2 regions of the Streptomyces sp. NPDC059788 genome follow, and region 1 is predicted to be linked to the other one. Evidence: riboswitches for the same ligand, from Rfam matches in the RefSeq annotation. Region 1 holds a riboswitch; the other holds the start of a gene.
What was found. A riboswitch is a leader RNA that binds a small molecule or an ion and turns the genes downstream of it on or off. The one in region 1 is predicted to bind S-adenosylmethionine.
Positions count from the first base shown of each region.

Region 2: it holds a riboswitch for S-adenosylmethionine, as region 1 does, so the genes downstream of both, ACFV57_RS29560 (aminotransferase class V-fold PLP-dependent enzyme) here and thrC (threonine synthase) in region 1, are expected to answer to the same signal.

Region 1 is NZ_JBHWHY010000009.1:46,093-53,138, reverse strand. It holds gene ACFV57_RS10225 (trehalose-6-phosphate synthase) at 1-1,224, opposite strand, end outside; gene ACFV57_RS10220 (glucosyl-3-phosphoglycerate synthase) at 1,311-2,258, opposite strand; SAM riboswitch class I at 2,422-2,579, shown strand; gene thrC (threonine synthase) at 2,597-3,886, shown strand; gene ACFV57_RS10210 (MoaD/ThiS family protein) at 4,021-4,299, shown strand; gene ACFV57_RS10205 (cold-shock protein) at 4,734-4,937, shown strand; gene groL (chaperonin GroEL) at 5,459-7,046, shown strand, end outside.
Region 2 is NZ_JBHWHY010000038.1:46,883-53,928, reverse strand. It holds gene ACFV57_RS29585 (heme-copper oxidase subunit III) at 1-136, shown strand, start outside; gene ACFV57_RS29580 (c-type cytochrome) at 216-1,025, shown strand; gene ACFV57_RS29575 (Rieske 2Fe-2S domain-containing protein) at 1,022-2,083, shown strand; gene ACFV57_RS29570 (cytochrome bc complex cytochrome b subunit) at 2,080-3,717, shown strand; gene trpD (anthranilate phosphoribosyltransferase) at 3,864-4,928, shown strand; SAM riboswitch class IV at 5,014-5,131, shown strand; gene ACFV57_RS29560 (aminotransferase class V-fold PLP-dependent enzyme) at 5,305-6,681, shown strand; gene ACFV57_RS29555 (Lrp/AsnC ligand binding domain-containing protein) at 6,760-7,041, opposite strand; gene ACFV57_RS29550 (rhomboid family intramembrane serine protease) at 7,038-7,046, opposite strand, start outside.

The DNA of each region.
Region 1 (7,046 bases):
GATCACCGGGACCTCCTTGGCGACCAGGTTCATGCCGTCCCTGATCGGGTTGACCAGCGCCACGTCGGCGATCCGGTAGGCGGCCAGCGACCGCGCGAAGTCGTCCTTCACGTGCAGCACGACCGGCTGCCAGCCCGGCGTGCCGAACTCGGCGTTGATCTCCTCGGCCAGCCGCCCGACCTCGGCGGTGTACGCGCGGTAGACCTCCAGGTCCTGCCGGGACGGATAGGCGAACGCGACGTGCACGACGCGCTCGCGCCACTCGGGGTGTCCGGTGAGCAGCGCCCGGTAGGCGCGCAGCCCGCGCACGATGTTCTTCGACAGCTCCGTACGGTCCACCCGGACGATCGTCCTGCGGTCCTCGCCGCCGATCTGCTCGCGCAGCGCCGCCAGCCGCTCGTCCACGTCCGGGCGGTGCGCCCGCTCCCGCAGGAACTCCGCGTCGGCGCCCAGACCGTGCACACCCAGCCGGGTCGTACGGCCCTCGTGCGTGACGCTCGGCCCGCCGTCCTCGCCGCGCGTCACCTCGGCGCCCAGCACGGCGGCGCAGCAGTCCGCGAACGCGTCGGCCCAGCGCCGCGTGAGGAACGCGGCCCGGTCACCGCCCAGCATCCCGCGCAGCACCGCCCCGGCCACGTCGTCCGGCAGCATCCGGAAGTAGTCGGCGGGCGCCCACGGCGTGTGCGAGAAGTGCCCGATGCGCAGGTCGGGGCGGCGGGCGCGGAGCAAGCCCGGCACCAGCGTCAGGTGGTAGTCCTGCACGAGCACCACGGCGCCGGGCGCGGCCTCGTCGGCGAGCGCGTCCGCGAAGGCCGCGTTGTACGCCTCGTACGACGCCCACTGCGCGCGGAACCCGTCGTCGAAGGAGGGCTCCAGCGGCGTCTGGTAGAGCATGTGGTGGACGAACCAGAGCACCGAGTTCGCGACGCCGTTGTAGGCGTCGGTGAAGACGTCGGCGGGGATGTCCAGCATGCGTACGTGCTGGCCGCCCGTGTCGGCGGGGTCCAGATGGCCGCCGCCGCGCCGGGCGGCCTCGCGGTCGCCGTCCCCGAGAGCGGCGCACACCCACACCGCTCCGGCGTCCGGGCCGATGGCGGAGAGCCCGGAGACCAGCCCACCACCGCCGCGCTTGGCGGTCAGCGCGCCGTCCTCCCCCTTCGCGTACGAGACCGGGCCGCGGTTGGACGCGACGAGAACCTGGGCACCAGAACGCTCGGAGACCATGTTGCGAGACTAGCCCGCCGCCCCTGCGCTCAAACGTGCGCGGGAGAGGCGGAACGTCACGGTTTCGGAGACGCCTGGGCCCGCCGTCAGGCGGCGCGGCGCTCCGCGTACTCCGGTATCTCCGCCATCGGCGGCCGCTCCTCGGTGTCCACGTCCGTGGTGCGGGCCACGAAACCGGCCTCGCCGCGCTCGAACTGGGTCAGCCGCGGGCGCACCAGGTGGCCGCGGGCCAGCCGCAGCTGCGCGGTGCGGTAGATCGCCGCGGCCATCCTGCCGAGCGCCTGGCCGCTCTGGTGGCGGTGCTTGCGCACCCCGACGTCGACCTGCGCCAGTGCGTCCAGACCGGCCGTGTGCAGCGCGTCGACCAGCAGGCCCAGCTCCACGCCGTACCCCACCGGGAACGGCAGCCGCTCCAGCAGCGACCGGCGGGCCGCGTACTCCCCGCCCAGCGGCTGCACGAACCCGGCGAGCTGCGGCCAGTGCAGGTTCAGCAGCGGCCGGGCGACCAGCTCGGTGACCCGGCCGCCCTGGCCCGCCGCCTCGCCCAGCGGACGGTCGTACATGCCCTTGACGAACTGCACGCCGGGGTCGGTAAGCAGCGGGCCGACGATGCCGGAGACGAATCCGGCGGAGAACTCGCGCAGGTCCGCGTCGACGAAGCAGACGATGTCACCGCCGGTGACCAGCAGTGAGCGCCACAGCACCTCGCCCTTGCCGGGCAGCGCGGGCAGCCGCGGCAGCACCTCGTCCCGGTGGACCACCCGCGCGCCCGCCTCGGCCGCGACCTTCGCCGTACCGTCCGTGGACCCGGAGTCCAGCACCACCAGCTCGTCGACGAGCGGCACCGCCGGCGTCATCAGCTCCGTACGGATCGCCTCGACGATCGCGCCGACCGTCGCCTCCTCGTCGAGCGCCGGCAGCACGACGGAGACCGTCTGCCCTGTCTCGCGCTTGGCGGCCAGCAGCCGGTCGAGCGGGCGGTCGGCGGCCGACCAGGACCGACTGGCCAGCCAGCGCTCCACCTCTTCCAGCACGTGCGCGTCTCCTTCGTTCCCGGACCAGCGATGTGATCCATCTCGCGGTGCGGACGACTGTCTCAACCGCCCGGCCCTTCGGCTACAGTCTTGAACAACGCGATCGCCCCGGACATGCCGGGGTCGGCGCGACAAACGCCTGGGCCCCGGCCCAGCGCCATACCGCTCATCCAGAGGGGCAGAGGGATACGGCCCGTTGAAGCCCCGGCAACCCTCCAGCCGGTCTCCGTCGCCGCGCGTCACGTGCGGCCCGCGAGGCTCCCGGCTAGGGAAGGTGCCAATTCCGTCTCGTGGCGAGATGCGCCGCGAGGAAGATGAGGAGAAAGGGCCTCGCCTCCATGGCTGTGCAATCCGTTGAAAGCACCACTTCCGCCACCGTTTCCCTGGGCCCGGCCGCCGCGCTGTCCTGCCGCGAGTGCGGCGAGCGCTTCGAGCTCGGCCCGATCTTCGCCTGCGCGTCCTGTTTCGGACCGCTGGAGGTGGCGTACGACCTGCCGGCCGGCGACCCCGAGGGCCTGCGCAAGCGGATCGAGGCGGGCCCCAACAGCATCTGGCGTTACGCGCCGCTGCTGCCCGTACCGGCCGACGTCGCGGACAAGCCCAACCTGAACCCCGGCCTGACCAAGCTGGTCAAGGCCGACAACCTGGCCCGCGAGCTGGGCGTCACCGGCGGCCTCTACGTCAAGGACGACTCCGGCAACCCGACGCACTCCTTCAAGGACCGCGTCGTCGCCATCGCCGTCGAGGCCGCCCGCGCCTTCGGCTTCACCACCCTGTCCTGCTCCTCCACCGGCAACCTCGCGGGCGCGGTCGGCGCCGCGGCGGCGCGCGCGGGCTTCCGCTCCTGTGTGTTCATCCCGCACGACCTGGAGGCGGGCAAGGTCGTCATGGCCGCGGTGTACGGCGGCGAGCTGGTCGGCATCGAGGGCAACTACGACGACGTCAACCGCTTCTGCTCGGAGCTGATCGGCGATCCGCTCGGCGAGGGCTGGGGCTTCGTCAACGTCAACCTGCGCCCGTACTACGGCGAGGGCTCCAAGACCCTCGCCTACGAGATCTGCGAGCAGCTCGGCTGGAAGCTGCCGGACCAGATCGTCATCCCGATCGCCTCCGGCTCCCAGCTCACGAAGATCGACAAGGGGCTGAAGGAGCTGATCGCGCTCGGGCTGGTCGAGGACAAGCCGTACAAGATCTTCGGCGCCCAGGCCGAGGGCTGCTCGCCGGTCTCCACCGCCTTCAAGGCCGGTCACGACGTCGTACGGCCGCAGAAGCCCGACACCATCGCGAAGTCGCTGGCCATCGGCAACCCGGCCGACGGTCCGTACGTGCTCGACATCGCCCGGCGCACCGGCGGCGCGGTCGAGGACGTCAACGACGCGCAGGTGGTCGACGCGATCAAGCTGCTGGCCCGTACCGAAGGCATCTTCGCCGAGACCGCCGGCGGCGTGACCGTGGGCGTGACGAAGAAGCTGATCGAGGACGGTCTGCTCGACCCGGCGCTGACCACCGTCGTGCTGAACACCGGCGACGGGCTCAAGACGCTGGACGCGGTCGCGCCGACCACCGGGCCCACGGCCACGATCCGGCCGAGCCTGGACGCGTTCCGCGCCGCCGGTCTGGCCGGCTGACCGCCGCGCGCGGCCGTACCCGCCCGTACGCGGCACCCGCCCGCACGCGGCCGCGCGCAACCCCGCGCGCCGGTACGCCCCCGGTCCGCGCCTGCCCCTACGTACACCTCCCGCAAGCTGGAAGGCAGAACACCATGAGCGTCAACGTCCGCATCCCGACCATCCTGCGCACCTACACCGGAGGCCGGGCCGAGGTCGCCGCCGAGGGCGCGACCCTCTCCGAGGTCATCCAGGACCTGGAGAAGAACCACGCGGGCATCGCGGCCCGCGTCCTGGACGACACCGGCAAGCTGCGCCGCTTCGTGAACGTCTACGTCAACGACGACGACGTGCGCTTCGAGCAGGGCCTGGCGACGCCGACGCCGGACGGCGCGGGCGTCTCGATCATTCCGGCGGTGGCCGGCGGCTGCTGAGCGCCGGGACGCCGTAGAGGATCTTTTTCGGCCCTTGTGGGGTCGAACGGCTGGAATCGCCCCGTCCGCCACGATGCGGACGGGGCGATTCCGTGTTGTTAAAGGCGATACAGTTGAGGCGATCCCTCGTCCAGCGCGTGCCGAACGCATATGAGACCCCGGCAAGTTGTGCGCGAAGTGTGGACATGATTTGTCGCGTTGGTGAGCTTTGCCCGGCCCGACTTGCCCTGGAGTAAGGGCTTTTATCCGCTTAATTGCGATTGTTCGCAAGCGGAATTCTCGTCCGACTGACCTGTTGCGCTGGGCAGTTGGACAGATACATTCAGCGGCGGTCGACGCGTTCCGGCGCACACCCCCTCCTGTCGGGGGGTGAGGTCTGACCCGGGTCCGCGGAGTGCGGTCCTGTGCAAGGGCCAGTAATAGGGGAGTTAGGCATGGCTCAGGGCACCGTCAAGTGGTTCAACGCGGAGAAGGGGTACGGCTTCATCGCGGTCGACGGTGGTGCGGATGTTTTCGTCCACTACAGCGCGATCCAGATGGACGGTTACCGCACCCTTGAGGAGGGTCAGCGGGTCGAGTTCGAGATCTCGCAGGGCCAGAAAGGGCCGCAGGCGGACATGGTCCGCGTGGCCGGCTGAAGCGCCGACCGACTGCTGCGTACGAAGGCCCGCGTCCCCTTGTGGGGGCGCGGGTCTTCTGTGTTTGGGTGGCGGTACAGGGGAGTGCCGGTCCATCCGTCCGGGCGGGCGCGGTTTGCCGCCCGGCCCCCGAAGGGGAAGCTCCCCCGAGCCGCTCGCGCCCGGCCGCCACCCCTACAGGAGGCTTCTTCGAAGCCGCTTGCTCCCGCCCGTCGCCCGACCACCACCCCTATAGGAGGCTTCTTCGAAGCCGCTTGCGCCCACCCGTCGCCCGACCACCACCCCTATAGGAGGCTTCTTCGAAGCCGCTTGCACTCTGGTGGGTCGAGTGCTAATCATTGCGTTAGCACTCTACGAGTGAGAGTGACAGCTAAGGACCGACTCGGTGAGGTCCGTGGGCAGGTGGGGCAAGGAACCACAGGCTCGCAGACCGTCCGTCGCGGGCGCCAGCGCGGTCCGGAGTATCCACCCTCCCCCAGACGTAGTCCGGGGGGACCCCCAGTCCGGGAGGACCACTTCACATGGCCAAGATCATCGCGTTCGACGAGGAGGCACGGCGCGGTCTCGAGCGCGGGATGAACCAGCTCGCCGACGCCGTAAAGGTCACCCTCGGCCCCAAGGGCCGCAACGTCGTCCTTGAGAAGAAGTGGGGCGCCCCCACGATCACCAACGATGGTGTTTCCATCGCCAAGGAGATCGAGCTGGAGGACCCGTACGAGAAGATCGGCGCCGAGCTGGTCAAGGAGGTCGCGAAGAAGACGGACGACGTCGCCGGTGACGGCACGACGACCGCGACCGTCCTGGCCCAGGCCCTGGTCCGCGAGGGCCTGCGCAACGTGGCCGCCGGCGCCAACCCGATGGCCCTCAAGCGCGGCATCGAGCGCGCCGTCGAGGCCGTCTCCGCCGCCCTGCTGGAGCAGGCCAAGGACGTGGAGACCAAGGAGCAGATCGCTTCGACCGCCTCCATCTCCGCCGCCGACACCCAGATCGGCGAGCTGATCGCCGAGGCCATGGACAAGGTCGGCAAGGAAGGCGTCATCACCGTCGAGGAGTCCCAGACCTTCGGTCTGGAGCTGGAGCTCACCGAGGGTATGCGCTTCGACAAGGGCTACATCTCGGCGTACTTCGCCACCGACATGGAGCGTATGGAGGCGTCGCTCGACGACCCGTACATCCTGATCGTCAACTCGAAGATCTCCAACGTGAAGGACCTCCTTCCGCTGCTGGAGAAGGTCATGCAGTCGGGCAAGCCGCTGCTGATCATCGCCGAGGACGTCGAGGGCGAGGCCCTGTCGACCCTGGTCGTCAACAAGATCCGCGGCACCTTCAAGTCCGTCGCCGTCAAGGCCCCGGGCTTCGGCGACCGCCGCAAGGCCATGCTCGGCGACATCGCCATCCTCACCGGTGGCACCGTCATCTCCGAGGAGGTCGGCCTCAAGCTGGAGAACGCCGGTCTCGACCTCCTGGGCCGCGCCCGCAAGGTCGTCATCACCAAGGACGAGACCACCATCGTCGACGGTGCCGGTGACAGCGAGCAGGTCCAGGGCCGCGTCAACCAGATCCGCGCCGAGATCGAGAACAGCGACTCGGACTACGACCGCGAGAAGCTCCAGGAGCGTCTGGCGAAGCTGGCCGGCGGCGTGGCCGTCATCAAGGCCGGTGCCGCCACCGAGGTCGAGCTCAAGGAGCGCAAGCACCGCATCGAGGACGCCGTGCGCAACGCGAAGGCGGCCGTCGAGGAGGGCATCGTCGCCGGCGGTGGCGTCGCCCTGCTGCAGGCCTCCTCGGTCTTCGAGAAGCTGGAGCTGGAGGGCGACGAGGCCACCGGTGCCGCCGCTGTGAAGCTGGCCCTGGAGGCCCCGCTGAAGCAGATCTCCGTCAACGGCGGCCTTGAGGGCGGCGTCGTCGTGGAGAAGGTGCGCAACCTGGCCGTCGGCCACGGTCTGAACGCCGCGACCGGCGAGTACGTCGACATGATCGCCGAGGGCATCATCGACCCCGCCAAGGTCACGCGCTCCGCGCTGCAGAACGCCGCGTCGATCGCCGCGCTGTTCCTGACCACCGAGGCCGTCATCGCCGACAAGCCGGAGAAGGCCGCCGCGGCCGCTC
Region 2 (7,046 bases), on a different contig from region 1:
GGTCCTGGGCAGGACGTACGCGGCCAAGAGGTTCACCCACGAACAGGCCACCGCGGCCATCGTCGTGTCCTACTACTGGCACTTCGTCGATGTCGTCTGGATCGGCCTCTTCGCCACGATCTACCTGATCCGGTGACCGGTCCCGCACCGGAACCGCATTTCAGACAGACATAGCCAAAGCATCGACGCAGAAGATCCTGACACCGGGGTAATCCGTGAAAAAGCTCTCCGCACGACGGCGCCATCCGCTGGCGGCGCTCGTCGTCCTACTCTTCGCGCTGGCGGTCACTGGGGGGCTGTACGCCGCGTTCGCGCCTGCGGACAAGGCTCAGGCCGATGACACCGCCCAGTCTCTTGCCATCAAGGAGGGCAAGAAGCTCTTCGCCGTCGGCTGCGCCAGCTGCCACGGCACCGGCGGTCAGGGCACCTCCGACGGCCCGAGCCTGGTCGGCGTGGGCGCCGCCGCCGTCGACTTCCAGGTCGGCACCGGCCGGATGCCGGCGCAGCAGCCCGGCGCCCAGGTGCCGCGGAAGAAGAACATCTACAGCCAGGCCGAGATCGACCAGCTCGCGGCGTACGTCGCGTCGCTCGGCGCCGGTCCCAACGTGCCGGGCAAGGAGCAGTACAGCAAGGACGGCGCGGACATCGCCAAGGGCGGTGAGCTGTTCCGTACGAACTGCGCGCAGTGCCACAACTTCACCGGTAAGGGCGGCGCCCTGACCAACGGCAAGTTCGCACCGACGCTCGAAGGCGTGGACCCGAAGCACATCTACGAGGCCATGGAGACCGGCCCGCAGAACATGCCTTCGTTCGGTGACGGCTCGCTGTCGCCGCAGAACAAGAAGGACATCGTGTCCTACCTCGGCGCCGTCAACAGCGACGACACCCCCAGCCCCGGTGGCCTGGGCCTGGGCGGTCTCGGACCTGTCAGCGAGGGCCTCTTCGGTTGGATCGCCGGCCTGGGCGCGCTGATCGCGGTCGCCATCTGGGTCGCAGCCCGGACTACGAAGGCCAAGAAGTCATGAGTGAGACTGGACGACACGAAGACGTGCCAGAAAAGAACCTCCCCAGTGAGCGGGACACGGCTCACGGCGCGGTGGAGACGGCGGACAACCCCTTCGCCGACCCCGGTCTGCCGCCCCACGAGCACCGCATCCAGGACATCGACGAGCAGGCCGCCAAGCGCTCCGAGCGTACGGTCGCCTTCCTGTTCACCCTGTCGATGCTCGCGACGGTCGGCTTCATCGCCTCGTACGTGATCTTCCCGGTCGACCAGATCACCTACATCTGGCCGTTCGGCCACGTCAGCACGCTGAACTTCTGGCTCGGCCTGACGCTCGGCGTGGCGCTCTTCTGCATCGGCGCCGGCGCGGTCCACTGGGCCCGCACGCTGATGTCCGACGAGGAGGTCGCCGACGACCGGCACCCGATCGAGGCGGCCCCCGAGGTCAAGGCCAAGGTCATGGAGGACTTCCGCCAGGGCGCGAAGGAATCCGCGATCGGCCGCCGCAAGCTGGTCCGCAACACCATGTTCGGCGCGCTGGCCCTGGTGCCGCTCTCCGGTGTGGTGCTGCTGCGCGACCTCGGTCCGCTGCCGGAGAAGAAGCTCCGCTCGACCGGCTGGAAGAAGGGCATCCGCCTGGTCAACCAGTCGACCAACCTCCCGCTGCGTCCCGAGGACATCGCGGTCGGCTCGCTGACCTTCGCCAAGCCCGAGGGCCTGGAGGAGGACGATCACGAGTTCAACCAGAAGATCGCCAAGGACGCCCTGATGATCGTGCGGATCCAGCCGCAGAACATCAAGGACAAGCAGGAACTGGACTGGTCGCACGAGGGCATCGTCGCCTACTCGAAGATCTGCACCCACGTGGGTTGCCCGATCAGCCTGTACGAGCAGCAGACGCACCACGTGCTGTGTCCCTGCCACCAGTCGACCTTCGACCTGTCCGACGGCGGACGCGTCATCTTCGGCCCCGCCGGACATGCCCTGCCGCAGCTGCACATCACGGTGAAGGACGGCTTCCTCGAAGCCGTAAGCGACTTCGCGGAGCCCGTCGGCCCGAGCTTCTGGGAGCGCGGATGAGTAACGAGACGAGCGCGACCACCACGCGCCGCGGCCAGGCGCCGCGGGGCGAGCGGATCGCCGACTGGGCGGACGGCAGGCTGGGCATCTACAGCCTCGCCAAGTCCAACATGCGCAAGATCTTCCCGGACCACTGGTCCTTCATGCTGGGCGAGATCTGCCTCTACAGCTTCATCATCATCATCCTGACCGGCGTCTACCTGACGCTGTTCTTCCACCCGAGCATGGCCGAGGTGACCTACCACGGCTCGTACGTGCCCATGCACGGCATCCGGATGACGCAGGCGTTCGAATCGACGCTGGACATCAGCTTCGACGTGCGCGGCGGTCTGCTCATCCGGCAGATCCACCACTGGGCGGCCCTGGTCTTCCTGGGCGGCATGATGGTGCACATGATGCGGGTGTTCTTCACCGGCGCCTTCCGCAAGCCGCGCGAGGTCAACTGGCTGTTCGGCTTCCTGCTGCTGGTGCTGGGCATGTTCACCGGCTTCACCGGCTACTCGCTGCCGGACGACCTGCTCTCGGGCACCGGCGTCCGCTTCATCGAGGGCGTCATCCTGGCGATGCCGCTGGTCGGCTCGTACCTGCAGATGTTCATCTTCGGCGGGGAGTTCCCGGGGCACGACATCATCCCGAGGTTCTTCACGGTGCACGTCCTGCTGCTGCCCGGCATCATGCTGGGTCTGCTGGTGGCGCACCTGATCCTGGTCTTCTACCACAAGCACACGCAGTTCCCGGGTGCCGGCAAGACCAACAAGAACGTCGTCGGCATGCCGCTGCTGCCGGTCTACATGGCCAAGGCCGGAGGCTTCTTCTTCCTGGTCTTCGGCGTGATCTCGGTGATCGCGGCGGTCGCCAGCATCAACCCGGTGTGGGCCATCGGCCCGTACCGGCCCGACCAGGTGTCCACCGGCGCCCAGCCCGACTGGTACATGGGCTTCGCCGAGGGTCTGGTCCGAGTGATGCCCGGCTGGGAGTGGGACATCTGGGGCCACACCATCAACTTCGGTGTGCTGATCCCGATCCTGATCTTCCCGCTGGTGCTGGTGGCGATCGCGGTCTACCCGTTCGTCGAGTCCTGGGTCACCGGCGACAAGCGCGAGCACCACATCCTGGACCGCCCGCGCAACGCCCCGACCCGTACCGGCTTCGGTGTGGCCTGGCTGACCGCCTACCTCATCATGCTGATCGGCGGCGGCAACGACCTGTGGGCCACCCACTTCCACCTGTCGCTGAACTCGCTGACCTGGTTCGTCCGGATCGGCTTCTTCGTCGGGCCGGTGGTGGCCTTCATCGTCACCAAGCGGATCTGCCTGGGCCTCCAGCGCCGGGACCGCGACAAGGTGCTGCACGGACGCGAGTCCGGCATCATCAAGCGGCTGCCGCACGGTGAGTTCATCGAGGTGCACGAGCCGCTCAACCAGGAGCAGCTGCACACGCTCACCCAGCACGAGCAGCCCAAGGTGTTCGAGATCGGCCCGGAGGTCGACGAGAACGGTGTCGAGCGGAAGGTCAAGCGGACGACCAAGCTCCGCGCCAAGCTCTCCAAGGGCTACTACGGCGAGGACAACGTCATCCCGAAGCCGACCCCGGAGGAGTACAAGGAGATCACCAGCGGCCACGGCCACCACTGATCCCCGCCGTGTGAAGCACGGCTGCACCACCGCGTAAGTACGCCACCCAGAGGGCCCCCTCCGTACATCGGACGGGGCCCTTCGGCATGGCACGGCGCCGGATAGGGTTTCGGCACCAGCAGGACACGAATCCAGGAGTGTGGACCATGAACGTTGCGACCCCGAATGGCGGCGACAGCGTGGCGGCCCAGACCTGGCCGGGTGTGCTGGACGCCCTCCTCCAGGGCCGTGACCTGGGCGCCGACGACACCGCGTGGGCGATGGACCGGATCATGCGCGGCCAGGCCAGCGACGCGCAGATCGCCGGGTTCGCGGTGGCGCTGCGGGCCAAGGGCGAGACCGTCGCGGAGATCTCCGGTCTCGTACGGGCCATGTACGCGCACGCCAACCTCATCGAGGTGCCGGGCCCGAGCGTGGACATCGTGGGCACCGGCGGCGACGGCGCCAAGACCGTCAACATCTCCACGATGTCCTCGATCGTGGTGGCCGGCACCGGCGCGAAGGTCGTCAAGCACGGCAACCGCGCCGCCTCGTCGGCCAGCGGCGCGTCCGACGTGCTGGAGAAGCTGGGCGTGAACCTGGACCTGACCCCGCGCCGGGTCGTCGAGGTCGCCGAGGAGGCCGGGATCACCTTCTGCTTCGCGGTCAAGTTCCACCCGTCGCTGCGGCACGTGGCGCCCGCGCGGCGCGAGCTGGGCATCCGTACGACCTTCAACGTGCTGGGCCCGCTGACCAACCCGGCGAAGGTACGCGCCCAGGCCACCGGCGTCGCCGACGCGCGGATGGCGCCGATCCTGGCCGGCGTGCTGGCCGAACGCGGCTCCAGCGCGCTGGTCTTCCGCGGCGACGACGGACTGGACGAGCTGACGACCACGGCCACGTCGAAGGTCTGGGTCGTCCGGGACGGCGGCGTACGCGAGGAGACCTTCGACCCGCGGGACGTGGGCATCGGCCTGGTGCCCGTGGAGGCACTGCGCGGCGCCGACGCCTCGTACAACGCGGACGTGGCCCGCCGTCTGCTGGGCGGCGAGACCGGGCCGGTGCGCGACGCGGTGCTGCTCAACTCGGCGGCGGCCCTGGTGGCCCTGGAGCCGACCGCGGCGCCGCTGACCGAGCAGATCGCGGCGGGCATCGCCAAGGCCGCCGAGGCGATCGACTCGGGCGCGGCCCGCCGGGCGCTGGAGCGGTGGGTGGCGGCCAGCAACGCCTGAGAGCGGCGGTGGTGTGACGCAGGGCTCGGTCCGGGATACGGACCGGGCCTTGCGCGTCTTCGATCGTGTGGCATGATTCTGCCCAGGTCACGAGTGACAGCGACTACGGCCCCGGCCCGCTGTCCGGCAACCCTCCGTCCGTGGCGGGGTGCCCCGGGTGATGACCAGGCCGCAGGCAGCGAGGTCTGCGGCAAGCGCGGATCCCTCGTGCCAGGGATCCTGGTCCTTGAGGGAGATCTCTCATGATGCAGCGAATGCGTTAGGGCCGTACGGGCCCCTTTTCCGCACCCCCTTTTTCCTTTCACCGCTGTCGGCCGGCCCCGCTTCGGCGTGCGCGCCCCGCAGCGAATTCGCCCTGCCCTCATGGGAGTTCGCCATGCCTGTTTCCGCTGTCGCCACCGATGCCGCCGTCTCGGCCCCGCTGCCCGTGCTCGGCCGGGACGTCCTGGTCCCGCTCGTCACCGGCGGCGAGGTCGAGTACGCGGCGCTGGACATCGCCGCCAGCGCCCCGGCGCTCCAGCGCGTCTGGGACGACGTGGCCGCGTACGCCCCGTACTACGGCAGCGTGCACCGCGGGGCGGGCTACCTCTCGCAGCTGTCCACCGACCTGTTCGAGAACAGCCGCGCGTCGGTCGCCGGTTTCCTCGGCTGCCGGGAGGAAGACCAGGTGGTCTTCACCCGCTCGACGACCGATTCGCTCAACCTGCTGGCCGCGGTCCTGCCCGCGGACACCCGGGTCTTCGTGTTCGAGACCGAGCACCACGCGTCGCTGCTGCCCTGGGAGCAGCGCGCGGACGTCGAGGTGACGTACCTCGACGCGCCGCGCACGCCGGGGCAGGCGGTGGACACGCTGGAGCGGGCGCTCGCGGAGCGCGAGCCGTACAGCAACGCTCTGGTCTGTGTGACGGGCGCTTCCAACGTGACCGGTGAGCTGTGGCCCGTACGGGAACTGGCCGCCGCGGCGCACGCGCACGGCGCGCGGATCGTGCTGGACGCCGCCCAGCTCGCCCCGCACCACCCGGTCGACATCGCGGAGCTGGACGTCGACTGGGTGGCCTTCTCCGGGCACAAGCTGTACGCGCCCTTCGGGGCGGGCGTGCTCGCCGGGCGCGCGGACTGGCTCCAGGGCGCGGAGCCGTACCTCGCGGGCGGCGGCGCCAGCCGTACGGTCGCGCGCCGCGCCGACGGCGGGGTGGACGTCGAGTGGCACACCACCGCGGCCCGCCACGAGGCCGGCTCACCCAACGTCATCGGCGTCTACGCCATCGCCGCGGCCTGCAAGGCGCTCACCGAGGCGGGCTTCGAGAGCCTGGTCGCCCGCGAGCAGCGGCTGGTCGAGCGGGTACGGGCGGGCCTCGCCGAGGTGCCCGAGGTCACCGTGCTGTCGCTGTTCGGGGACGACGCGCCGCGGGTGGGCGTGCTGTCCTTCGTCGTCGAGGGCTGGAACAGCTCGCACTTCGCGGCGGCGCTCTCGGCGGAGTACGGGATCGGCGTGCGCGACGGGCTGTTCTGCGCGCACCCGCTCGTACGGACCCTGCTCGGCGCCGAGTCGCAGGACCCCGGCGCGTGCGGCGCGCCCGAGGGGGCGCCGGGGGAGAAGTCGCTGAACGCCATCCGGGTGAGTTTCGGGGCCGGCACCCCCGACGAGCACGTGGACCGCTTCGTACGGGCCGTCAAGGAGCTGGTCACCGACGGTGCGCGGTGGAGCTACCGCACCGAGGACGGACGCTGCGTGCCGGACACCGCGGCGTAGTCCCACTGGTCCGCCCCGCCGCGGCGCTCCGCTGTCCGGGCGCCGCGGCGCGGGTGCCGTACGCGAGGGTGGCCGGGGTCAGGCGTCCAGGCCGATCGCGAAGGCCGCTTCCAGGTCGTGCTGGGAGTACGTACGGAACGCGATGTGCGTCTCGGTGGAGGCCACGCCCGGCACCTTGCTGATCCGGCCGGGGATGACGTCCGCCAGGTCGTCGTGCTCGGCCACCCGCACCATCGCGATCAGGTCGTGCGCACCGGTGACCGAGTAGACCTCGCTGACGCCCTCCAGCGCGGCGATCTTCTCCGCGATCTCCGGGATCTGGTCCACGCTGGTCTTGATGAGCACGATCGAAGTGATCACGGTTG